Peribacillus sp. FSL E2-0218: one gene and its partner. The protein of the gene in region 2 binds, or shares a complex with, the protein of the main gene of each other region. Links are inferred from orthologs where the notes say so. Each region holds a gene or a part of one and is shown on either strand. Other genes may lie near its edges.

The links.
Region 1: the proteins of dnaB (region 2) and dnaG are in contact, whole or in part, in a crystal structure (PDB 2R6A), measured with the Geobacillus stearothermophilus proteins. The link is inferred for Peribacillus sp. FSL E2-0218 from one-to-one orthologs. Residues at the interface, in WP_033016901.1 of Geobacillus stearothermophilus: Ser13, Glu15, Ala16, Gln18, Glu91, Leu92, Asp94, Ala95, Val96, Pro97, Thr98, Ala99, Ala100, Asn101, Tyr104, Tyr105, Ile108; in WP_049624496.1 of Geobacillus stearothermophilus: Lys456, Leu457, Leu458, Pro459, Ala460, Asn463, Ala464, Leu467, Leu535, Leu536, Ile537, Ala538, Gln544, Glu545, Asp548, Tyr549, His552.

The regions. Positions count from the first base shown.
Region 1 is NZ_CP150304.1:3,334,090-3,348,924, forward strand. Bases 1-2,905 are described here. They hold dnaG (DNA primase), read right to left. Parts: upstream 2,404-2,905; coding sequence 598-2,403; downstream 1-597. Other genes in these bases: rpoD (RNA polymerase sigma factor RpoD), read right to left, coding at 1-562; MHI53_RS16075 (YaiI/YqxD family protein), read right to left, coding at 2,455-2,905. Outside these bases: more of MHI53_RS16075, read right to left, coding at 2,906-2,910; MHI53_RS16080 (pyruvate, water dikinase regulatory protein), read right to left, coding at 3,415-4,224; MHI53_RS16085 (helix-turn-helix transcriptional regulator), read right to left, coding at 4,253-4,891; glyS (glycine--tRNA ligase subunit beta), read right to left, coding at 5,048-7,114; glyQ (glycine--tRNA ligase subunit alpha), read right to left, coding at 7,101-7,997; DNA repair protein RecO, read right to left, coding at 8,332-9,084; MHI53_RS16105 (YqzL family protein), read right to left, coding at 9,118-9,261; GTPase Era, read right to left, coding at 9,361-10,290; MHI53_RS16115 (cytidine deaminase), read right to left, coding at 10,283-10,681; MHI53_RS16120 (diacylglycerol kinase family protein), read right to left, coding at 10,720-11,097; rRNA maturation RNase YbeY, read right to left, coding at 11,075-11,551; MHI53_RS16130 (HD family phosphohydrolase), read right to left, coding at 11,548-13,722; MHI53_RS16135 (PhoH family protein), read right to left, coding at 13,914-14,835. UniProt on the Escherichia coli protein: RNA polymerase that catalyzes the synthesis of short RNA molecules used as primers for DNA polymerase during DNA replication.
Region 2 is NZ_CP150304.1:5,160,126-5,175,033, forward strand. What follows is about bases 1-2,978. They hold dnaB (replicative DNA helicase), read right to left. Parts: upstream 2,183-2,978; coding sequence 818-2,182; downstream 1-817. Other genes in these bases: MHI53_RS24955 (adenylosuccinate synthase), read right to left, coding at 1-452; rplI (50S ribosomal protein L9), read right to left, coding at 2,332-2,781; MHI53_RS24970 (DHH family phosphoesterase), read right to left, coding at 2,778-2,978. In the rest of the region: more of MHI53_RS24970, read right to left, coding at 2,979-4,748; MHI53_RS24975 (YybS family protein), read right to left, coding at 4,785-5,732; rpsR (30S ribosomal protein S18), read right to left, coding at 5,944-6,183; ssb (single-stranded DNA-binding protein), read right to left, coding at 6,231-6,761; rpsF (30S ribosomal protein S6), read right to left, coding at 6,828-7,112; redox-regulated ATPase YchF, read right to left, coding at 7,295-8,395; MHI53_RS25000 (DUF951 domain-containing protein), read right to left, coding at 8,563-8,760; MHI53_RS25005 (mechanosensitive ion channel family protein), read right to left, coding at 8,781-9,617; spore protease YyaC, read left to right, coding at 9,998-10,633; MHI53_RS25015 (DUF554 domain-containing protein), read right to left, coding at 11,177-11,878; MHI53_RS25020 (ParB/RepB/Spo0J family partition protein), read right to left, coding at 11,937-12,797; MHI53_RS25025 (AAA family ATPase), read right to left, coding at 12,790-13,551; noc (nucleoid occlusion protein), read right to left, coding at 13,795-14,655. UniProt on the Escherichia coli protein: The main replicative DNA helicase, it participates in initiation and elongation during chromosome replication. Travels ahead of the DNA replisome, separating dsDNA into templates for DNA synthesis.

The DNA of each region.
Region 1 (14,835 bases), 1.8 Mb from region 2 along the record:
TGCGGTAATCGAATTTCTCCACCGCTTTGATCAGACCCATATTCCCTTCCTGAATCAAATCAAGGAAAAGCATGCCGCGTCCTACATAGCGTTTGGCAATGGAGACAACCAGACGTAGGTTAGCTTCAGCCAAACGGCGTTTCGCTTCTTCATCCCCATCTTCGATTCGCGTAGCCAAGGAGATTTCCTCCTCCGCGGATAATAGGTCGACCCGGCCAATTTCCTTCAAGTACATCCGGACTGGGTCATTAATCTTAACGCCGGGAGGAACACTTAAATCATTCAGATCGAACTCTTCTTCTTTTGCGAGTTTCTTTTCATCTGGATCATCTTCATCATCGTCTTCCTCGCCATCAGTGAGGATTTCGACGCCATTTTCAGTCAACACCTCATAGAACTCATCCATTTGATCGGAATCCAATTCAAAACCGCCAATCATTTCAGCGATTTTTTCTAAAGTCAAAGAGCCTCGTTTTTTTCCTAGCTCTAATAATTTTTCTTTCACCTGCTCAAGGCTAAACTCATTATCAACTTGTTTGGAACGTGCTGGTTTTTCAGCCATTAGTTCCCCTCCTTCCAGGACTTACACCTAAACAACTACAACATTTTACGCAATTTAATGATTTCCATGGCTATTTGTGCAGCGGTGACATAATCGCTTCGTCTGACTGCATCTTTTTCTTCAACTTGTTTTTCTTTTATCTTTAACAACTTTTCATATTTCAACACTTGATTTATACAATCGGTCAGCTCTTTATCGGTAACTTCCTCATTCACTGACATCATTTCTATTTCCGAAACGATCCTTCTCAAGTTTGGATCCGGTAAATACGTTAGGAAAAAGCTTGTATCCGGTTCGTGTCCATCTTCATAGAACGCATATAAATAGGTGATGATTGCCTGATGTTCATCTACATGAAAGGATGTTTGGCCAAGCAACTGCTGAATTTTGAAACTCATATCCCTGCTTTTAAGCATATGGGCAATCAACTTCGTTTCAGCATTATGATGTGCAGGCTTTAACTTATGCTCATATTGCAGGGCCATTTTCTTTTGGGCTGCTGGCTGCGGCAAAGTCCCCTTCTTCCGTTCGGTAAAGAACACTTGTCGCTGCTGCTGCTCCAGCGCATCCAATGACAGGGAAAATTCAGAGGATATTTGCCGGAGATAATGATCCCTCTCCACTGCATTGGGCAATCGTGAAATTTCCTTAAGGACTTCTTCGATATATTGAATTCGATCTCCTTCATTATTTACATTTTTCCCTCGACGCAAATAATGCATTTTGAATGCCATGTAGGTTAAACTGGCCCCTATTACTTCAGAAACAAAGCTTTTTTCACCGAATTCCTTTATGTAGTCATCGGGGTCCAAGTTATCAGGCATGAGAGCGACCTTCACTGAAAAGTCTTGGTCCTGTAACATATTCACTGCACGATTGGCAGCATTCAAACCCGCAGAGTCCGAATCGTAGCAGATAAGTATCTGATCGGTATTCCTTTTAAGCAGTTGGATATGCTGCTCCGTCAGGGCAGTACCCATTGTTGCGACCGAATTCTCCACCCCTGCACGCACAGCTGAAATGCAATCGGCGAAGCCCTCAAAGATAACAACTTGTTCTTTCTTTCGTATATGTGGTCTTGCTTGATGAAAATTATATAAAGTTTTACTTTTATTAAAGATTGGCGTTTCGGGACTATTCAAATATTTGGGCTCATCGTCCCCCATCGCTCTCCCTGAAAACGCAATCGTATTTCCTTGATGATCCATAATTGGAAACATGACTCTATTTCTGAAACGGTCAAAATATGACTCGTCTTTTTCCCTGAAAATAATAAGCCCTGCCTGCTCCATATATTCCGCCGGAAATCCACGTTTCAAAAGAAACTTGGACACGAAATCCCATGAATCCAGCGAGTAGCCGATTTGGAACTTTTCTATCGTCTCTTCGGTAAAACCCCGCTTAAGCAAGTATTCGAGGGCTTCCTGCCCCTCATTCGTGTTAACGAGGAGATGATGATAGAACTTCCGCAGCAGGTCATGGGCTTCAACCATTTGCTGCGAGCCGGCAGGCATGTTGGAACGTTTGGAATCCTTATTAACTTCAACATCCAAAGGAACATTTCCTTTTTCGGCTAAAGCTTTTGCCGATTCCACAAAATTATAGCCTTCTATGTCCATCAAGAAGGTGAAAATGTTTCCGCCCGCCCCGCATCCGAAACAGTGAAAGATTTGTTTATCCGGTGAAACGGAAAACGAGGGCGAGTTTTCACCATGGAAAGGACAAAGGCCAAAGTAATTGCGCCCTTGCTTCTTCAGCTGGACATACTCCCCAATTAGATCAACAATGTCCACAGCTTCGCGAATTTGGTTAATTTTCTCATCTTCTATACGGCCATTTATCATTTTTCCACCTTGCCATATCGGTGATAGTTTCTAATTCGATACGGATTCCTAATTCCCTGCAAAGTTCGACAAAGTTTTCAAAAGTTTATTTGTAAAGCTAAGGCGATCTTCCTTCGTGAATGGTTTCGGCCCTTTCGTATGCTTACCTTGCCTGCGCAGCTTAGCCGACTGATACCGCATATCCAGGAGCATGAAAATATTCTCGTCCGTGTATTCCTTTCCCCTTGGAGAAAGAACGTAAACACCTTTAGGAAGCAGGGTCCCGGCCAATCCGATATCGGCAGTAACGACAATATCACCCTTTTTTACTGAGTTTACTATATAAAGATCCGCGGCTTCCTTGTCTGCATCGACATATACCCATTTCCCTTCAGGGTCATTCATCATATTCTTATATGATGCAACAAAACAGACATCAATATCGTGCAAACGGGCACAATGGAGGATCTCGTCTTTCACCGGGCATGCATCGGCATCGACATGTATCGTAGGTTTATCATTCATACCTTTTAATTCTACATCTTTCTGCATAATCCTTTTTCTCCCCTAAACTTTATGAAGATATAGTGAATGTTTCGGCATTAGTTCAGAGTACCTTCTCTAAATCAGCCAACGTTATTCTTCAAGGAATACCTGCTAATTTAAGTGGATGTGCCGCACATTGCGCTAAAAGCAGAGCGGGCCCATTTAAAATTATACGGAACATGTCGAATTATTTTTATGATAAAAACCTTGACATCTCACTAACCTTTAGTTTATTCCTTATTAATTAAGTCTAAACCTTAAGATTACTTTTTTCTCACAATTTTTTATTATAGTCTATTTGTTTGGAAGATGCCAACATTTAAATTACGTTTATATTTTCATGCAATCGAAGAAGTGAAATATGTAATTTTATCCTAATTTTGTTCACAATCCCCTAAAGGAGGCTTAGCATTAAAATGTGAGCTGACACTACAAGTGTCCAGCTCACATTTTGGTTTTTCCCGATTTATGAAAGTGTAACGATCAGCGATTTTTGTTTTGCAGGATATTGATGATCAAATTGGCTGTTTCTTCCACTGCCTTATTGGTTACATCAATGATCGGACAGTTCAGCCTTGAGATGATCTTATCAAAGTATGTCAACTCTTCTTTTATGCGCTCCACATTTGCGTAAATGGCATGATCATTCAGCCCGAGTGACTTCAACCGTTCTTTGCGGATATGGTTCAGCTTTTCTGGACTGATCTTTAAACCAATGCATTTTTCCGGGGGGACCAGGAACAATTCTTCTGGCGGCTCCACCTCAGGAACTAATGGCACATTCGCCACTTTATAGCGTTTGTGGGCTAAATATTGTGAGAGCGGCGTTTTTGATGTGCGAGAGACGCCGACAAGAACGATATCTGCGCGTAAAATGCCTCGAGGATCACGGCCATCATCATACTTCACGGCAAATTCAATCGCTTCAACACGCTTGAAATAATCATCATCCAGCTTCCTTACAAGACCAGGTTCATTGAGCGGTCCTTTTGGCGCCCTTTCCTGGAGGATGTCCATGAGCGGTCCTAAAATGTCATAAGCAGACAGGTTTTCACGTTCGACCTGTGCCTTCATATACGCCCTGATAGCTGGCTTCACAAGGGTATAAGCAATGATCGCCCCATCTAGCTTAGCCAGTGAAATCACTTCATCCACGTTCTGTTCGTCTTCAATATACGGAATTCGCTTTATGGAAAAAGCCGACCCAGCAAACTGGCTGGCTGCTGCTTTGGTAACCAGTTCAGCCGTCTCCCCTACTGAATCCGATACAACATATATAATAGAACCCTTCATATTCTCCGTCATCCCTTTTGCAAGCCCCCTAATACCCTTCATCAGCCAAAGCTACGAATGCTTTGGTTATATTGGTTTTTGTAATTCTTCCAATTACTTCATAGCCTTTATCTGTGTCCTTGACGACCGGTAATGAATCGATTTGTTTATCTATCAATTTTTTGGCAACATCTATCAGAAGGTCTTCTTTTGAGCACATCGTAATATTGGGCATCCTGGTCATGATGATATTGACTGGAATGGAGTTAAGCTCCTGTTTGCCAATACTGGCACGCAACAAGTCCTTTCTGGATAAGACGCCGACAAGCAATGCATGTTTATCGACGACAAACATGGTCCCGACATCTTCTAAAAACATCATGACGATTGCATCATAAACGGAGATGCCCTCATCCACAACGACGGGGATCGATTGGTAATCTCGTACATATAGATGGTTCAGGCTGTCCGTCAAAAGCTGTGTACCCGACCTGCCTGTATAAAAATACCCCACACGCGGCCTGGCATCGAGGAAACCTGCCATCGTTAAAATCGCTAGGTCGGGACGAAGTGTAGCTCTTGTAAGATTCAATCTATCTGCAATATGTTCTCCAGTGATCGGTCCATTTTCTTTAACAATTTGCAAAATAGTTTCCTGACGCTTATTTAATTGGATTGTAATCACCACCCCACTGCGTTTCGCAGAGCAAAGTAACAAAAGTTATTCATTTAATAATTATATACTAAATTATTTAATAAAGGCATGTTTGTCCTATTTATCTTTTGGCAAAGGCGGAAACCCATTTCAAAAACAGGATTTCCCTTTGCCTTGCATCCCACTTCATCAAAGGATGATTTTATTCATTGCCGCGAAGCTTCCCACCCAATCACTGATATCTTTCATGAGCGATAATCGGTTAGTGCGGAGGGCTTCATCCTCTGCCATGACCATCGTATTTTCGAAATACGCCTCTATTTCGGTTTGCAGTGAAATAAGCAATTCAAACCGCTCATCTTCATTTTGGGATTTGGTATATTGCCTTGCTGCCTGCCGATACTTTTCATAAAGTGCTTTTTCTTGATCATTTTCAAAAGCGCTTGGATCGACGGTCACTTTTTCATCACATTTTCCGGCGATGTTCATGACCCGGCTTAAAGCCTCGATGCTTTCTTTAAAGCCCGCTTCTTCCTTTTTCGCCTCGAGGACGTGGGCACGCTCGACGATGGAATGGATATACCCGACTTTATTGAAAAGAACTGCATCAATCATATCGTAGCGGATTTGCTCTTCTTGCAGGAGATGCTTGATCCTTGCTTTGAAGAAAGTGAACATATCCGCTTTAACTTCCGCTACATCTCGTTTTAAGATTCCCTTTGCTTCGAGACCTTTAAGGCTTAAAGCGATGAGCTCCTCTAGTGAAACATTCCATTTCTTCTCGGCAAGGATCTGGACGACCCCGCTCGCCTGCCTCCTTAAAGCATATGGATCCTGGGACCCTGTCGGAATGACGCCAATGGCAAAGAAAGACGCGAGCGTATCCATTTTTTCCGCTAAACTTACAACCGCACCTATCACCGACGGCGGTACATCGTCATCCGCATGTCTTGGCATATAGTGTTCGTTGATGGCCGCAGCCACTTCTTTGGCTTCGCCTTTTAGAAGCGCGTATTTTTCGCCCATATAACCTTGCAATTCCGGGAATTCATAAACCATATGGCTCACCAAATCGAACTTGGCGATTTCAGCAGCACGGAGGGCCCATTCTTTTTCTTTCCCTAAATTCAGGACGTCCGCGAGCTTGCCCGCCACTTCCGTCACGCGCTCAGTTTTTTCGGCTAATGTACCGATTTCTTCATGATAGACGATGCTGTCCAGCTTTTTCAAAGCATCTGAAATTTCTTTTTTCTGATCTTCCTTGTAGAAAAATGCTGCATCGGATAAGCGGGCCCGCAATACTTTTTCATTGCCTTTAGAAACCTTATCCAAGTGCTTGGCATCTCCGTTACGCACGGTTACAAAGTATGGAAGTAATTTGCCTTCTTGGTCCTTGACAGGGAAATAGCGCTGATGCTCCTTCATCGAAGTGATCAGGACCTCCGCTGGAAGCTCAAGGAACTCTTCCTCGAATTGACCAAATAGGACCGTTGGATACTCGATTAAATTATTGACTTCTTCCAGCAACGATTCATCAACGGGGATGATCCAGCCTTTTTCCTGCTCAAGTCCGTTAATTTGATCTAAAATGACTTGCCGGCGTTTATCAGGATCGGCCATAACAAATTGCTCCGTCAACGTTCCTTCATACTGGTCCGGGTTCTCGATGATTGCTTTTTCACCCAAGAAACGATGACCTTTCGTTTCACGGCCCGTCTGCACGTCCGCAATTGAAAATGGCACGACGTCATGACCGAATAGGGCAATCAGCCACTTAATCGGACGGGCGAAGCGTAGCTCTTGATCGGCCCATCGCATATTTTTCGGAAACGTCATCCCGCTGATGATTTCAGCAAGCTCGGATAAAAGCTGTAAAGTCGGCTGTCCCTTGATGAATTTATTCACATGGGCATATTCAACACCCTTAAGTTCCTTGAAATAAATCTCCTCGGAAGTCATGCCTTGACCCCTGACGAATCCCAAAGCTGCTTTGGACCAGTTCCCTTCACTATCCAAGGCGATTTTCTTTGCCGGTCCTTTTGCTTCTTCTTCAATATCCTTTTGGGATTCTTCCACATCTTTCACCAATACGGCCAAACGTCTTGGTGTTGAAAAAGCTTCAACCGTTCCGAATTCAATTGCTTTTTCCGTCAGCCATTTCTGCACTTTATCCGACAGCTGGTTCATCGACGCTGTCACGAACCGGGCCGGCAGCTCTTCCAAACCAATTTCCAATAACAAATCACGCTTGCTCATTTGTATTCTCCCCTTTCACTTTCAGAATCGGGAAGCCTAATTTTTCCCGCTCTTCATAGAAGGTTTTGGCAACCTTACGCGCTAAGTTTCGGCATCGGGCAATGTATCCGGTTCTTTCCGTAACCGAGATGGCCCCTTTTGCATCCAAAAGGTTAAATGTATGTGAACATTTCAAAACATAATCGTAGGCTGGGTGAACAAGACCTTCTTCCATTTGGCGATGTGCTTCCTTTTCATACATCGTAAACAGTTGGAACAGCATATCAAGGTCCGAGGTCTCAAAGGTATATTTTGAATGCTCGTATTCCGGCTGACCAAATATATCGCGAACAGTGAATCCTTCTGTCCATTCAAGGTCAAATACGTTTTCCTTATCTTGAATGTAGGAGGCGAGGCGTTCGATTCCGTACGTAATTTCAACGGAAACCGGCTTGCACTCAAGGCCGCCCACTTGTTGGAAATATGTAAATTGGGTGATTTCCATCCCATCAAGCCATACTTCCCAACCTAGGCCTGCACATCCAAGTGATGGGTTTTCCCAATTATCCTCGACGAAGCGAATGTCATGCTCAAGCGGATTTATGCCTAACGCCCGCAGTGAATCCAAATATAACTCTTGGATATTGTCAGGTGAAGGCTTCATGATCACCTGGAATTGATGATGCTGATACAGGCGATTGGGATTCTCGCCGTACCGGCCGTCTGCCGGGCGGCGTGATGGCTCGACATAAGCAACGCTCCACGGCTCAGGGCCAATCGCTCTTAGGAACGTGTAAGGGCTCATCGTCCCTGCCCCTTTCTCGACATCATAAGCATTCATTAATATGCAGCCCTGTTCAGACCAATGCTTTTGTAGCGTTAAAATCATATTTTGAATATTCATTGTACACCTCCAAATTATTTAAAACGGCTCTTTGTACATTCAGGACCGGAGTTCATCAACAGTTTTTTGCAAACAAAAAACTCCCGTCCCTATGCGTTATGCATAGGGACGAGAGTTTACCCGCGGTTCCACCCTAATTGCCGTCATAAAACGGCCTCTTTTCAAAGCAACATGCTCCGGAAACGCCCTTCCCTGTAAATCCATATCCCGGCTTCCACCGTCCCGGGCTCGCTTTTTATGGAGAATGACAGATACTCTTTTCCATCAACGCAATCTTCTATTTTAATGATTAGAATTTTATACAAACTATCACGGAATGTCAATAGGCCAGGTCTTAAAACATATCTTTCATCGTATCAATCTGTTTCAGGAACTTTTTTGATTTCAAATGAAGACCGGAATATTCCTCATAATAAGCATCAATGATTTTCTGCAGTTCCTTTTTCGTTTCCGGCTTGACGGAAATGTTTCCGAGCCTGGATAAATCCAAATAATAAAATATCCGCAGCAATTTGACGGCTGCAGGTGAAATTTTATAATGATAAGGATCTTTGCCTAGACAGCGGTGGCAAATGAACCCCGCTTCCCGGAGCGAGAAGGAGAATTCCCCTTCCGTTTCCCCGCAAACAGCACATTGATTAAGCACTGGGTTAATCCCATTGACTGGCAGCATCTTCATTTCAAAAATGAACTTCAAGACCTCTGCGTCATATTCTTCGTTTATGTAATGCAAGGTTTGCGCAAGCAATTCATACAAATATGGGTTCGGTTTTTTATCCTCGACGCTTTTATCGAGCAACTCCACGATGTAAGAAGCATACGCAGTGGCAAAAAGGTCTTCCCTGATGAACCGGAGCGAGTCGACCATTTCCCCTTGCTGAAGACTTCCGAGTCCGGTTGATGTGGTTACAAGAAAATACCCGGAGCAAAAAAGCTGGGTGACGGCCGATAGCCTACTGTTAGGTTTACTGGCCCCTCTAGCCATAACGCCAATTTTTCCTAGCTCACGGGTATAAATAGTAATGATTTTGTTATTTTCTCCATATGCCGTTCGCCTTATGACAATGCCTTCACATTTTTGGAGCACACCAAGACACCACCCACACTCGTCAAGACTAACCTATGAAACGGGAAAATCAAATTCTGCTAGCTCTTCTTTCAGTACCAAGGGTCTTTCCTGTCTTTCGACTTCTATCTCCTTAAACAGCAAATAGGTGTCCACATTACCTGTTTCACTAAATAATTCCCAGGTAAAATCCAACATATAAAGCCCACCTTTCATTTTTAACTAGCAATATGAATATCCGACCATATAATTAGCTTGACCGTTTTCCAAACTTTCATGAAGCGTAAAATTTGTTAATTAATATTCGCTTTCATTGAAACCATAATCTCGAAGCTGACTGGCTTTATTGCGCCAATCCTTCTGTACCTTGACCCATAGTTCCAAGAATACCTTCGAGCCCAATAGGTTTTCGATGTCCACGCGCGCACGGCTTCCGACTTCCTTGAGCATCTTCCCTTGCTTTCCGATGACGATGCCTTTCTGGGAATCACGTTCGACGACGATGGTCGCCATCACATTAATGGTATCACTGTTATCCATCTTTTTAATGGAATCGATGACAACGGCCACCGAATGCGGAATTTCTTCACGCGTCAGGTGCAGCACCTTTTCACGGACCAATTCGGAAATGATGAAACGCTCCGGGTGGTCGGTCACTTGGTCAGCAGGATAAAACTGGGGACCTTCAGGCAGGTGCTCCTTGATTTGCTCAAGCAGTGTATCGACGTTATTCCCTTCAAGTGCAGAAATCGGAACGACTGCCGCGAAAGGATAAAGCTGTTGATATTTTTCAATGATCGGCAGCAGCTCATCCGGATGCATCGCGTCGATTTTGTTAACCACTAGGAAAACGGGCGTTTTTACGGTTTGAAGTTTTTCAATGATGAACTCATCACCGCGGCCATATCCTTCGGTCGCATTGATCATGAAAAGAATCAAGTCGACCTCTTTCAATGTATTCGTTGCCACTTTCATCATAAAATCACCAAGCTTATGCTTCGGCTTATGGATTCCAGGCGTATCGATGAATATCATTTGTGAGTCGTTTTGCGTAAGGACACCTTGCACCTTATTTCTAGTCGTTTGCGGTTTGTCACTCATTATGGCGATTTTTTGACCAATGACGCGGTTCAAGAACGTACTCTTTCCAACGTTGGGGCGGCCGATAATCGAGATGAAACCTGATTTGTAACCTTTTTCTTGTGTATCTTGAAATAATTTATCCATTTAAATCCTCCGGTGAAAAAGCTCCTGGAAGCAATTCCTGTACTGTTAATTCTTTTATATCACCATTTAAATTGGTCAAAACAACCGGCATATCCTTATCACACAGTTCAGATATAACCTGCCTGCACGCTCCGCATGGAGATACGGGGCCGTCTGTATCTGCCACGACCGCAAGTTTGGTGAATGCCTTATCATTATGTGCATATGCGCTGAACAAAGCGGTCCTCTCGGCACAATTGCACATGCTATAAGCGGCGTTTTCTATATTACAACCATGGTAGACCTTGCCATCAACGGTTAAAAGGGCTGCGCCCACTTTGAATTTGGAATAAGGCACATATGCTTTTTCCCTTGCTAATTTAGCTTCCTCAATCAATTCTTTCGTATTCAATTCTCATCTTCCTTTCAAATTGAGTGCCTCACTGAAAGCTAAAGGCCCAGCTTAGGCAAAAAAATAATCAATCCAACAATGATAGAAAATATAGCATATATGAATACAGCTCCGGCTGCAATATCTTTTGCCTGCTTGGCCAATGGATGGAATTGATCTGTAACCAGGTCCACTACCCTTTCAATCGCTGAATTGACGAGCTCCAATGCAATCGTTCCCGCTATCGCTGCCAATATGAAGAGCCATTCCATCCCATTCAAGGAGAAAAACCAGCCAAAGAATAGGATGATTGCCGTTAGCGCAAAATGTATCTTGATATTGCGCTCCGTTCGAACTGCCTCCAAAATTCCCTGACAGGCAAAAGAGAAACTTTTAATTAAAGGATACCTTTTTTTATCCTTCTCTTGAAAGTCCATATTCTTCCAAGATCTCCTTTTGTTTTGTGAACATCACTTTTTCCTCTTCTTCATTCATGTGATCGAATCCCAATAAATGAAGGAAGCCATGAAGCGCCAAAAATCCAAGCTCCCGATCGAAAGAATGCCCATATTCTTCAGCCTGCTCTTTCGTCCGCTCGATGGAAATGATGATATCGCCTAACATGCGGGGCATTTCCCCTCCAATAATCTCGACTTCATCTTCACCCATTTCTTCAAGTGCAAAGGAAATGACATCAGTGGCTGCATCTTTATGACGGTACTCCTTATTGATTTCACGAATTCTCTCATTGTCCACAAATGTAACTGACAACTCAGTATCTTCTTCGATCTTTTCTTTTTTTGCCGCAAATTGCAAAATGCTTTCAACAAGCTGTTGCGCTTCTTCCGTCACTTCATTCGTTTCATCCATTAAATCGATCGCTAAAATCATTCTTTCACCTTCTGTCCTAATTTATCCAGCTCCGGATATTCAATCCTGGAGTGGAAGATACCGTTCAGCGATTCACATAAGGAATGCTTCACGATACTTAATTCTCTCATAGTAATGTCACATTCATCAAATTGACCATCTTGGATCCTCTCCTGAATGATGAAACTTACCAGTTCTTCTATCTTGTCCGGAGTCGGATGCTGCATCGACCTCACGGCAGCTTCTACACTGTCGGCAATGCCGATGACCGCCACTTCCTTCATGATTGCCTTCGGTCCAGGATATCGGTAAGCATCTTCAAGCGTGGCATCATCCTGTTTCTTAGCCTTGTGGTAGAAAAATTTCAACAAGGTGGTCCCATGATGCTGCTCCGCAATATCCACGATTTCTTTAGGGAATTTATGGCTCCGCAGCATCTCCCCGCCATCCACGGCATGGGCAATGATGATATCCCTGCTCGTTTCAGGCTGCAGCCGATCATGCGGATTATCTCCGTTCATCTGATTTTCGATGAAAAAATGCGGCATTTTCGTTTTGCCGATATCATGATAATAACTGCCGACCCTTGCGAGCAGGCCATTCGAACCGATCGCCTCGCAAGCGGATTCCGCCAAATTGGCGACCATCACACTGTGATGGTAGGTTCCTGGCGCCTCGATCAGGATCTTCCTCAATAAGGGGTGATTCGGGTTTGACAGTTCGATCAGCTTCATCGATGATAGGATCCCGAAACCTGACTCAAAAAATGGCAGCAGGCCCATCGTCAATACAGCCGAGCCCACACCGGAACCTATGGCGGCAACAGCATAATACAAATACTCCATTCTAGTATAATGTCCGTCCATCATAAAGATAAGCGAAAATACAAAGGCCATATTGATTAAAGACAGCAACAGACCCGCCACCAGCACTTTTGATTTAAAATTAAGCCTCGATAAGATGAGTATTGCCGTCAATCCACCGAAAATAATATAAAGCCCCATCGAAATATCGAGATTTCCAGGCGTATCTCCATTGAATATGATCGTTCCATAAGAACCTAATAAAATGATCATCGCCACCGCTAGCTTATCGTTCAATAATATCTTGATGAGCATCGCAGACATGGCAACCGGAAAAATATATTCCAAATTCGAGTTTTTCATGTCCGCCAGAATGCTGATCGTTTTCATCATGGCCATTGAAAGGATAAAGACAAGACTGAAAATCAATAATTGATTGTACTTGTTCTCCTGTTTGGAAATGGAAAAGGTGAAAAAGTAATAAAAGGCAGCAAAGGTCAACACGATGAATAACAGCAGCCCGATATACGGGTAAATGGTCGACTCGGTATTCACAAAACCTGCCAGTTCAAGCTGCCGATATACGTCCCTGTCCACTAACTGATTTTCCTCAACGATGATCTGCCCTTGGAGGATTCGGATCGGCTCCACGCTTTCAATCGCTTTCCTCCGCTGTTCCTCCGTTTTATCCTTGTCAAAGAAAACATTTTGGATGATCGCCGTGCGCGCCAAGGAATTAGAGGCTTTTTTCATATCACTGCTGATACTCATATAGCCCAGTTCCTCTACGACCTTTTTCTTCGCATTTTCGACATCACTCGCTGCAATCCTGTTGCTCATCACATTATTCACGGCAGTGATGGTGGAGTCCCTCGCAATCTTCAGCTCATCTTCATCCGCCTGAACTAAAGCAAGGAAAACGGATTCCTCAATATTTTTATTGACCTCATCAGTCAATTTTTCTTTTAGAATGGAAACCTTTTGGGCATCCGTCTTCAAGGTTTCCTTTTTATTCTCCTTCTCCCCATCCTTTATATGTTCGTTATCAGGATCGGTTTCCTTTTTCACCTCGATCGCCGTATCGAAAATCGATGAAATCAGGTCGACTTTATTCTTGGCATACTCTTTTTTCAACGAATATACATCCGCCACCTGTTTAGCTATCTCTTCTTTTTCCTGTTCCGTCTTATAAGTATCTTCCACAGTCTTGGTTGAACGGATCGTCTGTTCCGCCGGCTTAAAAAGCTCCACTTGGACTCTTTCCGGTTTAACGTTGGAAAACATTAACCCATAAGCAAATACACCAAGAATGATGAACAAAAGCACTTGAAAAAAACGATGGACCAATAGCCCTTTAAGTTTAGCGAAGAATTTCTGGATACGATTCAAGGAAGGTCCTCCTAAAAAATTGATGGTTATTATTCTAGATATGTAAAATCATAACAGTTTTCATATCATTTTTCACCTGCGTATTAGATAAATGTAAGGCTTCTCTCGCCCCATTTCCACTTTTTCAAGAAAAAGGCGGGACATTTGGGCACATCACGAAAAATCCGCCGATTGAAATGGCGGATTCGTTCTTATACCTTTGCCTGTTCGTAAGCAGTGATGATTTTGGCAACAAGCGGATGTCGCACAACATCGCTTTGTTCGAAGTAAACGAAGGAAAGGCCTTTGACATTCTTCAAAATCTCCTCTACCCTTACCAATCCTGACTTCATCCCCTTAGGAAGGTCAATCTGGGTCCGGTCCCCGGTAATGACCATCTTCGACCCGAAGCCAAGGCGGGTCAGGAACATTTTCATCTGGGCTTCCGTCGTATTTTGGGCTTCATCCAAAATGACAAAGGCATCTTCAAGCGTACGGCCCCTCATATAAGCCAAGGGAGCGATTTCAATCGTCCCTCGCTCTATCATCCTCTGGGTCTGCTCCATCCCCAGGAGGTCATGCAGAGCATCGTAAAGCGGCCGCAGATAAGGATCTACCTTTTCCTTCAGGTCGCCTGGAAGAAAACCGAGGCTTTCGCCAGCTTCCACGGCAGGCCTTGTCAGGATGATCCGCTTAACCTGTCCATTTTTTAGCGCATTGATCGCCATCACTACGGCGAGATAGGTCTTCCCTGTTCCGGCGGGCCCGATTCCAAAAACGAGGTCGTGCTTCTTTATCGCCTGGATATAATATCTCTGCCCAATCGTTTTGACTTTAATCGATTTCCCCTTGGCCGTCTTGGCGACTTCCTCATCATACAATTCACCGAAATACTCAAGGGTTCCTTTTCTAGCCAATTCAATGGCATAAAGCACATCTCTAGAACTGATTGCAATTCCTTTTCTGATCACTGTCAATAGGGCTTTCAGGATTTCCTGTCCCATCGTTACCCGATCGATGGCGCCAGCGACGCTGACGGCTTCACCGCGGGTAATGACGGAAATGCCCAGCTCCTCTTCAAGCACTTTAACATTTGAATCTCCATTGCCCAACAAAGCGATCGCTTCATTAGGT
Region 2 (14,908 bases):
AAAAGGTCGGCCATCCGGATTCCGTTACGGGCAGCCTTGTCCATATAAGCAGGGCCGATCCCTTTTTTTGTCGTTCCAATCTTATTGGCGCCTTTACGATCTTCTTCGACTTCATCTAATTTGATATGATAAGGAAGAATGACATGGGCACGGTTCGAAATACGAAGATTATCCGTACTCACTCCATGGCTATGCAAATAAGCAAGCTCCTCTACAAGAGCTTTCGGATCGACCACCATACCATTTCCAATGACACAAATTTTATCACTATAAAAAATCCCTGACGGAATTAAATGCAGTTTATAAGTAACACCATTAAATTTTATTGTATGCCCTGCATTGTTCCCGCCTTGATAACGAGCAATGGCTTCCGCATTCTGGGATAGAAAATCTGTTATTTTACCTTTACCTTCGTCTCCCCATTGTGTACCGACTACTACAACTGATGACATCTGAATAAAGCACCTCCAAAGGTTCCGTAATACCGATCAATAACCGGTTCTTATCAAACAAACCTATTTTATCAATAATCCAAAGGTGAAGTCAATACAAAATCCGAACATTACACATTTTTAAAAATAATTTGTTCGTAAAAAAGGGCAAGCGACTGCATTCCCGGCCTGATTGGTTTTGGATTATCTCCGTATTATTCCCTGCACTCGCTTTTATTATGATCAAAATGCACTCCTTTTTCAGGAGACGAATTGCATTATTACATGCTGCATCTAAAAATAAGGTTGTTTTCGCGGTGTGGTTAATTTCCGGTCCAAGCAACCAAACGCAAAACAGCCCGCCATGTTTTATGGCGGGCTGTTCCCTATGCCCCGGGCGACATCGAATCATCATCGAATCGCCGTTCGAGGTTAACGAATTTATTGTACTCCTTCACGAAGGCAAGTGAAACCGTTCCTACCGGGCCATTACGCTGTTTCGCTATGATGATTTCAATGATATTTTTGTTCTCGGATTCTTTATCATAATAATCATCACGGTATAAGAATGCGACGATATCGGCATCTTGCTCGATACTCCCCGATTCCCGGATATCAGACATCATCGGGCGCTTATCCTGGCGCTGCTCCACTCCCCGGGATAGCTGGGAAAGGGCGATGACTGGCACTTTAAGTTCACGAGCGAGCGCTTTGAGTGAACGTGAAATCTCGGATACCTCCTGCTGACGGTTGTCGCCTGAACGACCATCGCCTTGAATTAACTGCAGGTAATCGATCAAGATCATGCCAAGGCCATGTTCCTGTTTCAGACGGCGGCATTTTGAGCGAATTTCACCGATCCTCACGCCTGGCGTATCATCAATATAAATGCCGGCATTCGACAAGCTTCCCATCGCCATCGTAAGCTTGCGCCAATCCTCATCGGTCAAGGAACCTGTCCGTAGGTTCTGGGCGTTTATGTTTCCTTCGGCACAGAGCATACGCATAACGAGCTGCTCTGCACCCATTTCAAGACTGAAAATCGCTACATTTTCCTCCGTTTTGGTCGCAACGTTTTGAGCGATATTCAAGGCAAATGCCGTTTTACCTACAGAGGGACGGGCGCCCACTATAATGAGATCATTACGTTGAAACCCTGCCGTCATTCGATCCAGTTCAGCAAACCCTGTCGGTATTCCCGTGACATCCCCTTTACGGTTGGTCAGAATTTCTATGTTATCGTATGTCGCAACCAATACATCTTTAATATTTTGGAAAGACCCGGAATTTTTACGCTGGGCCACTTCCATGATCGTTTTTTCTGCTTCCCCGAGCAGCTCCTCGACCTCGTCCTCGCGACTGTAGCCTTCCTGGGCGATGTTGGTCGCTGTCCTGATCAAACGGCGGAGCAAAGACTTCTCCTCGACGATGCGGGCATAATATTCAATATTGGCCGCGGTAGGGACCGACCCGGCCAATTCACTTAAATAAGAAACACCGCCAACTTCTTCAAGGTTTTTTGTCGCAGCCAGTTCTTCCGTCACCGTGATCAAATCGACCGCTTTGCCTTCGTCATTCAAATTAAGCATCACATTAAAAATCTTTTGATGCGAGCTTCTGTAAAAATCCTCCGGAATCAAAACTTCCGAAGTAACGGTCAATGAAGATGGCTCTAGAAAAATGGCTCCCAGTACAGCCTGTTCGGCTTCTATATTTTGAGGGGGGATCCTATCTTGAAATTGTTCTATCATATCTTAAAACCTCCCATTCTAAGAGGATACCTTTTTTGCTAGCTTATACGTTTCTAGCCAAAAGAAAAAAGTGAAAGGACTACATGCCCAATCACATTTTTCGTCTAACTCTATTTTATCAATTTTTCACAGATATGAAACAGCTAAAATTAGTTAATTTCTTTTACATGCACAGTCAATGTCGCCGTGACTTCAGGGTGAAGCTTGACGGGCAGCTTCGTATGTCCTAAAGAACGGATGCCGTCAGCAAGCTCCATCTTGCGTTTATCAAGCTTGATGCCATGTTTTTTCTGAAGCTCCGATGCGATTTGCTTCGTCGTGATCGAACCGAATAAACGGCCGCCCTCACCCGCTTTGGCGGATAACTCGACTGTCAATTTCTCCAGTTGCACTTTCAGGTCTTCAGCTTGCTGAAGCTCTTCGGCAGCGAGCGATTGTTCTTTATTCTTCTGTGCTTCCAGCGTTTTTACATTTGTATTATTTGCTTCAACGGCCAATCCTTGCTTGATCAGGAAATTATGTGCATATCCATCCGCAACATTTTTAACTTCCCCTTTTTTCCCTTTACCTTTAACATCTTTTAGAAATATTACCTTCATTCTCTTTGTCCCCCTTCTAAATATTCGTCTATCGCCGCTTTTAACCGGCTTTCCGCTTCTTCGATCGAGCATGCCTGCTGAGTGGCGGCATTCGTCAAGTGCCCGCCTCCATTCAGCATTTCCATGATCACCTGGACATTGATATCCCCGAGGGAGCGTGCACTGATGCCCACCGTATCATCAGATCGCTTAGCCATGACGAAGGAAGCAACGACACCGTCCATCGTCAATAGGGTATCGGCAGCCTGGGCAATCAGCACCTGATTATGGATCTGGTCGGTTTTAGCCGAGGCAATGGCAATTCCTTTTTTATAAAAGATCACTTCTTCGATGAGCTTCGACCGTTTAATGTATGTGTCCACATCTTCCTTCAGGAATTTCTGGACGAGAACCGTATCGGCCCCATGCGCCCTTAAATAGGACGCTGCATCAAAGGTACGGGAACCGGTTCTCAATGTGAAGCTTTTCGTATCGACGATGATGCCGGCAAGAAGCGAGGTCGCTTCCAACATGTCTATCTTCGAGCGCTTCGGCTGATATTCAAGCAGCTCCGTCACAAGCTCAGCTGTTGAAGACGCATAGGGCTCCATATAGACGAGCAATGAATTCTTGATGAACTCTTCACCGCGGCGATGATGGTCAATGACGACAACCTTATCGATCCTATTCAATAACCGCTCTTCAATCACCATTGAAGGTTTATGCGTATCGACCACGACAAGCAATGTCTCATCCGTAATCATTTCAAACGCTTCATCCGGCGTTATGAACCGGGCATACAGGTCTTCTTTATTCTTGATTTCTTCCATTAACCGAAGGACACTGCTATCCAGCTGTTGGGTGTTAATGACGATATACCCTTCCCGTTCATTCATCTGTGCGACCTTCAAGATGCCGATTGCTGAACCGATTGCGTCCATATCCGGGTTTTTATGGCCCATGACAATGACCTTATCGCTATCAAGGACGATATCCTTCAATGCATGGGAAATCACGCGTGCACGGACCCTTGTGCGTTTTTCCATCGGGTTGGTCTTCCCGCCATAGAATTTCACTTTTCCATTCGACTGCTTGATCGCGACCTGATCACCGCCCCGTCCAAGTGCCAGATCCAGGCTGGACTGCGCGAGCGAACCTAGTTCCGGCAGTGATGATACGGCGGAGCCGACACCTATGCTCAAGGTCAGTGGTACGTTTTGCTTGGCTGTCGTTTCCCTGATTTCATCCAGGATCGAGAATTTCCCCTTTTCCAATTGCTGCAGAATATGTTCATTGAAGATAGCAATGAATCGTTCCGAGGATACCCGTTTAAAGAAAACGCCATTATCCCTTGCCCATTTATCAAGAAGTGAAGTGACCAAGCTGTTGATGCTGCTTTTACGCTGATCATCCATGCCCTGAGTCAAATCATCATAATTATCGAGGAGGATGATGGCAATGGCCGTCCGTTCATCTTCATATAGTTTCTCGATTTCCACTTGCTCCGTCACATCAAAGAAGTAAAGGAGTCTTTCCTCACGCTTGTGGACCACTTTGAATTTCCGATCGTGGAGCGTCAGTGTTTCTGTCTCGATTTCCTGTTTGATCAATGGGACGATCGAGTCCGCGACATCATATAGGGACCTTCCAGCCAATGAATCCTCGCTAAAACAGGAGGCCAGGAATGGATTGGTCCATTCGATGTAATAATCTTCATTAAAGAGCATGATTCCGATCGGCATTTCCAATAACGCTTCCTCGCCGACCTTCTTCAATCGGTAAGATAAAGTAGTTATATACTCTTCGGTCTTACGTTGTTTTTTTTCGACCATTCTTAATGTTAAATAAAATAAACCAGCAAGAATCAACAGTCCAATAAGGGCAATGACCCAATTATAGTAAGCCAGTACGCCCAAAAGTAACACGCCTGCGGCCAGCATCCCATACAAAGGGGACTTAATCGAGTATTCCTTCAAATAAGATGGCATAGTTTCAGCTCCTAAAAGCATCTGTTTTACAAAAAGCTAACCCTTTTTCCTGAATGTCTCCCGAAAAGGAAAGCCTAAATCCATTATACCTAAAAATCGGATGACCGTCGTGATAATCGGAAGCGGAAACAGCAAGGTCACAACCAGGATTATAACGGGCACGGCCTTGGCCCATGACTTCACATGAGCGATATAAAAAATTAGGGAGTATCCTTGCAATAAAATGAAGAACTGCAGGATGAAAAATAAGTTCGTTATGGCCATATATACATAGCTGTTCTTGTCCGTATTCACAAAAAGGGCGAGAAGCATCGTAATTAAATAATACCATAAAAGGCTTTTCGGGAGTCGCAGATCTCGAAAATGAGGCCATCTTAACGCCTTTACGCTGAATCGCTTCAAAATGGGATGTGCAGCGAGGAAAATGAACAATACCATCAAGACGGACATCAAGACAAATAAACTCGGCATCAACGTGTAAAACATATCGATGAAGTCATGCATCTGCGTTTTGATTTCATCCCTCTGTGCCTGCCCAAGAGATCCCATGATGTTAACCGGTTTTTCTGCCGATGCCTTAACCATATCCAACGCTTTTTCTATGTAATTCACATTCGTTATCAACACGGAACCTGCATATATTAAGATTGTGCCTCCCAGGAACACAAGGACTGCACTTATGAACGCAGTTACCAACGGTTTATCCTTCCTCAAGCAATAGCCGATCACCATTCCCGTAACACCCATAAGCAGGGTCAATGGTACGGATAGTATAGACCCGATGAGGAGCGTCAACAACGAAGCGATGAATAAGTAAACCAGGCTCCAAGAAAGCTTTTGTTTGATTGCAAACAAAATGAAAGGAGTCGGTAAAAAGAAAAGAGTGATGGTACCCATTAACGGGACATGGATGGTGATGAACAGTAAAATGCAATATAGTGCCAAAAGGGCTCCACCCTCCGCAATTCGTCTCCCGCTATTCATCTATTTTTCACCCCCTGTTTTATTGTCTTAAGCTCATCTTTATATTGTATCCGTTACGGCCAGGATATTTCAAACATGACATTCTTTTTTCAAGAAATGAATATTATTTCCTTGGAAAATAAAAAAGCCGCAATTTCAGCGGATTTCAGAAAAGGATATGATTTATAAAAAAAGGCGCATTAAGGATGATTCCTCAATGCGCCCATTTTAATTATTCACCAGATACGTATGGAAGTAATGCCATAGTACGTGAGCGTTTAATAGCAATCGTTAATTTACGTTGATATTTAGCGCTTGTGCCAGTTACACGACGTGGTAAGATTTTACCGCGTTCTGAGACGAATTTTTTAAGAAGATCTGTATCTTTGTAATCAATTTTAGTGATACCGTTTGATGTGAAATAACAAACCTTTTTACGCTTACCGCGTCCTTTACGTCCACCCATTGCCATAATCATTTTCCCTCCCTGCATTTTGAATTTTCATTTTAAACGGCTGTTTAAAACGGAAGATCGTCATCTGAAATGTCGATGGTCTTACCGTCATTTGCAAATGGATCATCATCTACACGAGTGTAGTTGTTATTGCTCCGTTGATTCTGATTAGGATTTTGTCCATACGAATTATTGTCATTTCCGTTATTATTGTTACCATAACTTCTTTGACCCCCACCGTAAGAACCGCCTTCATTTCTTTCACCCGCTGAACTGCTTCGTGGTTCAAGGAACTGAACGCTCTCAGCCAGAATCTCCGTCACATATACGCGTTTGCCGTCTTGTCCTTCATAATTACGTGTTTGGACACGTCCATCCACGCCAGCCAAACTGCCTTTTTTCAAGAAGTTAGCTACATTTTCTGCCGGTTTACGCCAAACTACACAATTAATGAAATCTGCTTCACGTTCACCTGACTGATTCGTAAAACTACGGTTCACAGCTAAAGTAAAGGTTGCTACAGGTACTCCATTAGGTGTATATCGTAATTCAGGATCTTTAGTTAAGCGTCCTACCAAAACTACGCGATTCATCATCAGAATCAACCCCTAGGTTTCAAGCTTGTTTCATGTGAAACAAGGTTTGAATTTATATTAATCGAATTAAACTTCTTCTCTAGTAGCCATGTGGCGAATGATGTCTTCACTGATTTTAGCAAGACGATCGAATTCTTGGATCGCAGCACTTTCAGCGTTAACTTTAAGAAGCATGTAGTAACCATCACGGAAATCATTGATTTCATATGCAAGACGGCGTTTACCCCATTCTTTTGCTTCTACTTCCGCACCATTATCAGTAAGGATTGTGTTGAAACGTTCAACTAAAGCTTTTTTAGCTTCTTCCTCAATGTTTGGACGGATGATATACATAATTTCGTATTTTCTCATCACTGTCACCTCCTTTTGGTCTAAGCGGCCCTATTGGGCAAGGAGCAATTATTTATAATTACTCACAAGATGAAATTATAGCATAGTTGTAGAGTCTTTGCAACGAATGGCTCTACTTATTACAATTAATTGAAAACGATGGATGAAAGCCCCTGCAAATTGTGCTGCAGGGGCTTTCATTCTTATACGTTAAAACGGAAATGGATGACATCGCCATCGTTAACGATGTATTCTTTTCCTTCAAGCCGCACTTTTCCAGCTTCTTTTGCAGCACCGTGACTGCCCGCTTCTAGCAAATCGGTATAAGAAACGACTTCGGCACGGATGAAGCCTCGTTCGAAATCGGTATGGATGACACCCGCACATTGAGGGGCCTTCATGCCTTTCCGGAATGTCCAAGCACGCACTTCCTGGACACCAGCGGTAAAGTATGTCGCCAATCCAAGCAAGTTATAGGAAGCACGGATCAATTGGTCAAGACCGGACTCCTCGATGCCTAGTTCAGATAAGAACATTTCCTTTTCTTCACCGTCAAGCTCGGCAATTTCTTCTTCGATTTTGGCACAAATCACGATTACTTCCGCGTTTTCGTTCGCTGCATATTCACGGACCTGCTGCACATATTCGTTGTCATCGGCATTAGCCACTTCATCTTCGCTTACGTTCGCCACATAAAGCGTCGGCTTCGCCGTAAGCAAATGCATGCCCTTGACGATTTTCAGCTGTTCTTCAGTAAATTCAACGGAACGGGCAGGTTTTTCTTCTTCCAATGCCGCTTTCAAAGTGACAAGGATTTCATGTTCAGCCACTGCGTCCTTATCTTTTTGCTTGGCCATTTTGCCGACACGGTCGATACGTTTATCAACCGATTCCAAATCGGCAAGGATCAATTCAAGATTGATGACTTCGATATCATCGATCGGATTCACTTTTCCGGAAACATGCGTAATGTTGTCATCAGCGAAACAACGGACAACCTGACAAATCGCATCAACTTGACGGATGTGAGAAAGGAACTTATTGCCAAGACCCTCACCTTTACTTGCCCCTTTTACAATCCCGGCGATATCGGTGAATTCGAATGCTGTCGGAACCGTTTTTTTCGGTTGGACCAAATCGGTCAATTTTTGCAAACGGTGATCCGGCACTTCCACGATCCCGACGTTCGGGTCGATCGTACAAAAAGGATAGTTCGCAGATTCCGCACCTGCCTGAGTAATTGCATTAAATAAAGTGGATTTCCCTACGTTAGGCAAACCGACAATACCAGCTGTTAAAGCCATTTATATTTCACTCCTTCAAGATAGTTCGTACATATGGAAAAAGGATTGATCTTCTATAAGCACCATCCAATTACCTAAACCTTTCCCAATTATAGATTTCGCTTCATAAAAAGACAAGTAAATCATTGAGATGGCAGGACTACTTTCACATAAAGAAAAAAGCATGATCACTTCTCATGCTTTTCCAGAACTTTTTTCATTTTCTTTGCGAATTCACGTCGTGCAAGCATTACGCTGTGGCCGCAGCCTTCACATTTTATCCGGATATCCATGCCTAGGCGAATGATTTTCCACTTATTCACACCGCACGGATGTGGTTTTTTCATTTCCACGATATCGTTCAGCGCAAATTCTTTTTCCTCCATGACCATTGAGCCCCCTAATTCTACGACTCGCTGCCACTGTAAGTGGATTTAATCCCAATTAAATCGAGGGCAGCACTTATTTCTTTTCTCAAAACCCTGCTGAATTCGACATTTTGCAATGGCTTGGTTTCCGCTGTAACCCGAAGGACGACTTCATCAGGATTTATCGTTTCGATCCCCAAAAATTCAGGAGCTTTGACCAGGGCATCGTATTTGCCTTCCATGCTGTTTAAAAGCTCAATCAGAACCCTTTCGGCACGCTCGATCGATCCATCATTGGCGATTGTCACATCAACGACCGCCTTGCTGTTCAAAATCGAATAGTTGGTGACTTGTATGATGCTGCCGTTAGGAATGAAGTGCAATTCGCCTGCATCACTTTTAATTTTCGTTGTCCGAAGCCCGATTTCAATGACTTCTCCCTCATAGGTATTGATCTTAATATAATCACCAACCGAAAATTGATCTTCAAAAATCACGAAAAATCCTGTAATGATATCCTTGACCAAACTTTGGGCACCAAACCCGATGGCCAAGCCGATTACCCCTGCACCAGCAAGCAATGGCATTACATGAAGTCCAAAAATTTCAAGGATCATCATCAAAGCGATGAAATTGATCACATAGGTAATGATATTTTCCAGCAACTTTATGAGGGTCGCTTCCCTGCGCTCCGAAACCCGAATCGGAGTTCTTGAACGAGCTTTGAAGAATTTATTTAAAAGGGTCTTTCCTATAGTAATAATAATACGCGATAACAATAGAACAAGGAAGATTTTAATAATGCCCTCGCCTATCAACAACCATATCTTTTCATCCAATAATTCGCTTGTAACGTTATCATACATGCGGCTCATGTTTTCCTCCTACCTCTTGCATAATGCTGCAAAGCTTTTTTTCTTCTCTATGATTTTCTTTTATGGACGTATTCCTGTACCCCTTTTGCCTTAAACTAACCATGATTAAAAGAAGTTTTCTCTATTTTAACAAGAAATAAGGGTTTCTGTACAAAAAAATTATGGGTATAGAGGTAAAAGAATTAGACGTTTTTTCCCAGATGATAAAGCACCAGAATATATAGAAAGCAATTGGTAGAATGGAAGAAACATCTATCCATCTCCCCTTCGCCCGTTTGCAGGCTCTACAAAATATCCCCTCACCGATAACATTAATGCCGTATATTTTCCCCTTTTTATCCGTATACTGTAATACCGAATAAAATAAAGGAGCTGAGTCGATGAATCTGAATTCTAGTCTATTTCATACTAATAAAAATAGATTGAGTCGCATCCTTCATGAAGATACGGATGCATCCAAACAAATTTCCCAAGAATTGATCAACCTTCTGCCAACCGGAAAGCTTCAGCCCATCGTCATTGTCTGCATCGGCACGGACCGTTCTACAGGCGATTCACTCGGACCGCTTGTCGGCACTCTGCTAAGCGAGAAAACGCAAAACAACTCTTCTCCTTTCCATGTGTATGGGACTCTGGACGACCCTATCCATGCAATGAATCTGCAGGAGAAATTGAACGAGATAAATAAGATTCATACTGATTCCTTTATCATAGGCATCGATGCTTGCTTAGGTAAACTGAAAAGCGTTGGCATCGTCCAAATCGGGCAAGGCCCCGTGAAACCCGGTGCTGGAGTCAATAAAGATCTTCCTTCCGTTGGTAATGCCCATATCACGGGAATCGTCAATGTCAGTGGATTCATGGAATTCATGGTCCTGCAAAACACCCGTCTCAATCTTGTGCTGAAAATGGCCAAAACCATTGCCGCAGGAATTGATGAGGCGCAAAATCTTTATCAAGCAAAACCAGCCATCACGCCATTCACTTGGGCATTGAAGCAAGAAAAAACCCTTTAATGAATCGTGTATAGACTGATCAGATCAAGATTCACTCCTTATATTGTGAAACATAAATGACTGGAAGCAACTGAAATGATTGAAGCGGTAGTGCCACTGAACACTAACATTGGTTTTAGGAAATAAAAAAGGATCTTCCATGGAAGATCCTTTCAGACTGCAGGCAAACTTGATGAAAATCGAGTTTGTCTATTTTTTAAGGCATGTACAATGTGGACGTTGATTTCCACTCCAGGCAGTGCAGGTTTTTCGGCCTTCCACTCACTTTTTCCGACCTTCGACGCAGGTTTTCCGACCGTTCACTCACTTTTTCCGACCTTCGACGCAGGTTTTTCGGCCGTTCACTCACTTTTTCCGGCCGTTCATCGCTTATTCAGAGGCGGTTCCGCTTACCCCCGCTCGTAGACGCGCTTTTCCGCAGGAGTTTCGAACACCCGCCCCAATCACCTTTTTTAACTCCTAGATAGAAGCCTTTTCCACCGGGAAAATTTGATAAGAACGAAACCAATTACAAGAAGGAAGGGAATGTCCCTTCCTTCTTGTTTAAACATAATACATGATCGTGACGAGAATGGCCGTAACGAGGATGCCCGGAAGCAGGTTTGCGACCCTGATTTTGGTGATGCCGATGATGTTCAGGCCTAACGCCAATATCATGACGCCCCCCGTTGCGGTCATTTCCAATATGAACGAATCCATTAAGGCAGTCGGTATCATCGTGTTGATTTGTCTTGAAAAGATTGCAATGAAACCTTCATAAATAATGATCGGAAATGCTGAAAAGAGGACACCTATCCCTAGCGTGCTGGCAAGGACAAGTGCAGTAAACCCATCAATGATCGCTTTCGTCATCAGAACATCATGATTATTCCTGATCCCGCTATCCAGGGCACCGATAATCGCCATCGCCCCAATCCCGAATATGAGCGTAGCCGTTACAAACCCCTGCGAAATCGAAGTCCCTTCCTTGGCCTTCATCCTGCGCTCGATCCAATTCCCTAAAGAATTCAGCCTGCCTTCAAGATTGACCCATTCGCCAAGGGCAGCGCCCCCTACGATGCTTAAAATGACAAGAATGAACTGCTCACTTTTCAATCCCATCTGCAGGCCTAAAACCATGATGGCCAAGCCGATTCCACTCATGACCGTTTCTTTTATCTTTTCAGGTATATGCTGTAAATACCTTCCCAAAATCGAACCGATTAAAATGCACGCACCATTCACCAAAGTACCTAATAAAACCATCATCTAATTCACCCATTTTTCGACAGTGAAAAAATAAATCGACATGCCATTTTCCAAGTTATGAGGAAAGGTTCTCTTGATCGATCAAGTCCAGAATCCGCTCTAGATCTTCTTTTGAAAAAAATTCGATTTCTATTTTCCCTTTTTTCTTGCTCTGCTTTATCGTTACACTGGTTCCCAGCCTTTCGCGAAGGCTTGTCTCGCGCTGTTTTATGAAAATATCTTTTTTCTCTTGTTTATTTGGTTTCGTTTCACGTGAAACGCGATCGTTCAATTGATGTATGTATTGCTCCAGCTGTCTTACATTCATTCCTTCTTTGAGGATTTTATCCACTACAGGCTTCAGCATTTCCTTGTTCTTGATGCCCAGTAATGCCCGGCCATGTCCCATCGACAGTTTCCCCGCTGAGATATGGCTCCTTATCCCTTCAGGCAGCGATAGCAATCGCACATGGTTGGCAATATGGGGCCGGCTTTTCCCCAGGCGGTTGGCCAGCTGCTCCTGGGTGAATTCCAGTTTTTCCAGCAGTGTCTGATAGGCCGCCGCTTCCTCGATCGGGTTTAAATCTTCCCGTTGCAGGTTTTCCAAAATGGCCAGTTCCATCATCTGCTGTTCATTCAATTCCCGGACAACGACAGGAACTGTCTTCAAACCAGCTTCCATGGCAGCACGATAGCGTCTCTCCCCAGCCACGATTTCATATCCCTTGATACTTTTCCGGGCAATAATCGGCTGCAGGATCCCATGCTCCTCGATCGATTGCTTCAGTTCTTCTATCGCTTCAAGCCGGAAGTTCTTTCGGGGCTGATAAGGATTTGGCCTTAGTTCCCTTAATTTGATTTCGCGCACGATTTCATCTTTACTTATTTCACCATTATTGAAAAGTGCGTTAAGTCCTTTGCCAAGCCCTTTAGCCATGTGATACCACTTCCTTTGCCAATTCTAAATAGACCTCCGCTCCACGTGATTTCGGATCATAAATGATGATTGGTTCTCCATGGCTCGGTGCCTCGCTCAAACGCACATTGCGGGGTATGATCGTTTGATAAACTTTATCCTGGAAGTACTTTTTGACTTCTTCAATGACCTGGAGACCTAAATTCGTTCTCGCATCCAGCATCGTCAATAGCACACCTTCGATTTTCAACTCATGGTTCAAATGCTTTTGCACGAGTCGGACCGTATTCAAGAGTTGACTTAAGCCCTCCAATGCATAATATTCACATTGGACGGGAATCAAAACGGCATCAGCCGCCGTCAAAGCATTAAGCGTGAGCAAGCCTAGAGATGGAGGACAGTCGATCACAATGTAATCGTATTCGCTTTGCACCTCTTCCAATGCCCTTTTTAAGCGCACTTCCCTTGATATCGTTGGTACCAGTTCAATTTCAGCACCTGCAAGTTGAATGGTCGCAGGTATGGCATATAAGTTTTCCACCTTTGTTTCCAAGATGACGGCACTGGCTTCGACGTCATCCACCAATACATCATAAATACACTGCTCGACATCTGCTTTATCAATACCTGCACCGCTCGTCGCATTTCCCTGCGGATCGATATCGACCATTAAGACTTTCTGCCCTATGTAAGCAAGGCACGCACTTAGACTGACAGAAGTTGTCGTTTTTCCTACACCGCCTTTTTGATTGGCAATGGCAAGAATCTTACCCACGAATTCACCTGCTTTCAACTATCTTCAATACGCCATTTATTACCGTAAATCCACTTATTTCTTTCTATTTTATCATGAATATTACTGGAAGAAATCGTTTTCTTCAATTCCACAAAAAATTGAAAAATGCCTAAACGGCACGAAAAGCCGCGGAAAAGCGTAACACTTTCGCAAAAGATAAGCCCTGCGAAGGCAAAAAAAGCTTGGTAATCGGAGACTACCAAGCTGGGCCAAGAATGGGGATCAAGATTTTTTCTTGGGTATTTTTATCGTGAATTGATAATACTCCTCGAATTCTTCTTCCTCTGCATCCAAGTTTATTCCGTTGTCTGTAACCATGCTGAGCGATTGCCGGATCGTGTTCACGGCGATCCTCATGTCCTTACTGAACGCCTTCCGCTTAGGTTTCGGTTTTTGCACCGTACCTGTCAGAAGCTTGACGACCTGCTCTTCCGTCTGCTTGACATTCAACCCTTTTTCGATGATTTCCAAAAGCAATTTGATTTGCTTTTCCGGACTTTTCAACGGAATCAACGAACGGGCATGCCGCTCCGTAATTTGCTTTTGAAGAAGTGCATCTTGAACTTCCTGGGGCAGCTTAAGCAGCCGCAGCTTATTCGCAACGGTTGATTGCCCTATCCCCAACCTTTGTGCCAAAGCTTCCTGGGTCAAACTATGCAGCTCCAAGAGTTTACCGTATGCCAAAGCTTCTTCAATCGGTGTCAACTCTTCACGCTGAAGGTTTTCTATCAGCGCAACGGAAGCCGTTTCTGTATCGGTGAAATCCTTGATAATTGCAGGTGCCAATTCCCAGCCCAGCTTTTGCATGGCTCGAAAACGCCGTTCACCTGCTATGATTTCATATTTCCCCTGTCCATAAGCCCTTACTACGATTGGTTGAATGATTCCATGAGTATGGATCGTTTGAGCCAATTCAGCAATTTTATCGTCATTAAAAACGGTCCTTGGTTGAAATCGATTAGGTACAATATCAGAAATGGATATTTTTCTTATTTCTTCATTATTATTGCTAGGTGTCTCCATCTCTAGTTGCTGTTCTTCTTTTTCGCCAAACCCAAAGAACCGCGAAAAAGGATGCTTCATCTTCCTACACCACCTTTTAAAACTCCCAAATAACATATTCTCTATTTAAAGGACAAGTCCTGCATACATTTCCCGACATGGTTATACATATGATCCTTCACTGTAAAAAACATGTCGACTGGCGTCATCAAGGCAATATGTGGAGCGGACGACCAGTGATTTTCTACCTCTTTCGGCATGCCCCGGATTATTTCCCCGAATTGAATAGGGAAATATCGCCAACATACCAGTCCTGCTTCGAAAAATTGGCACA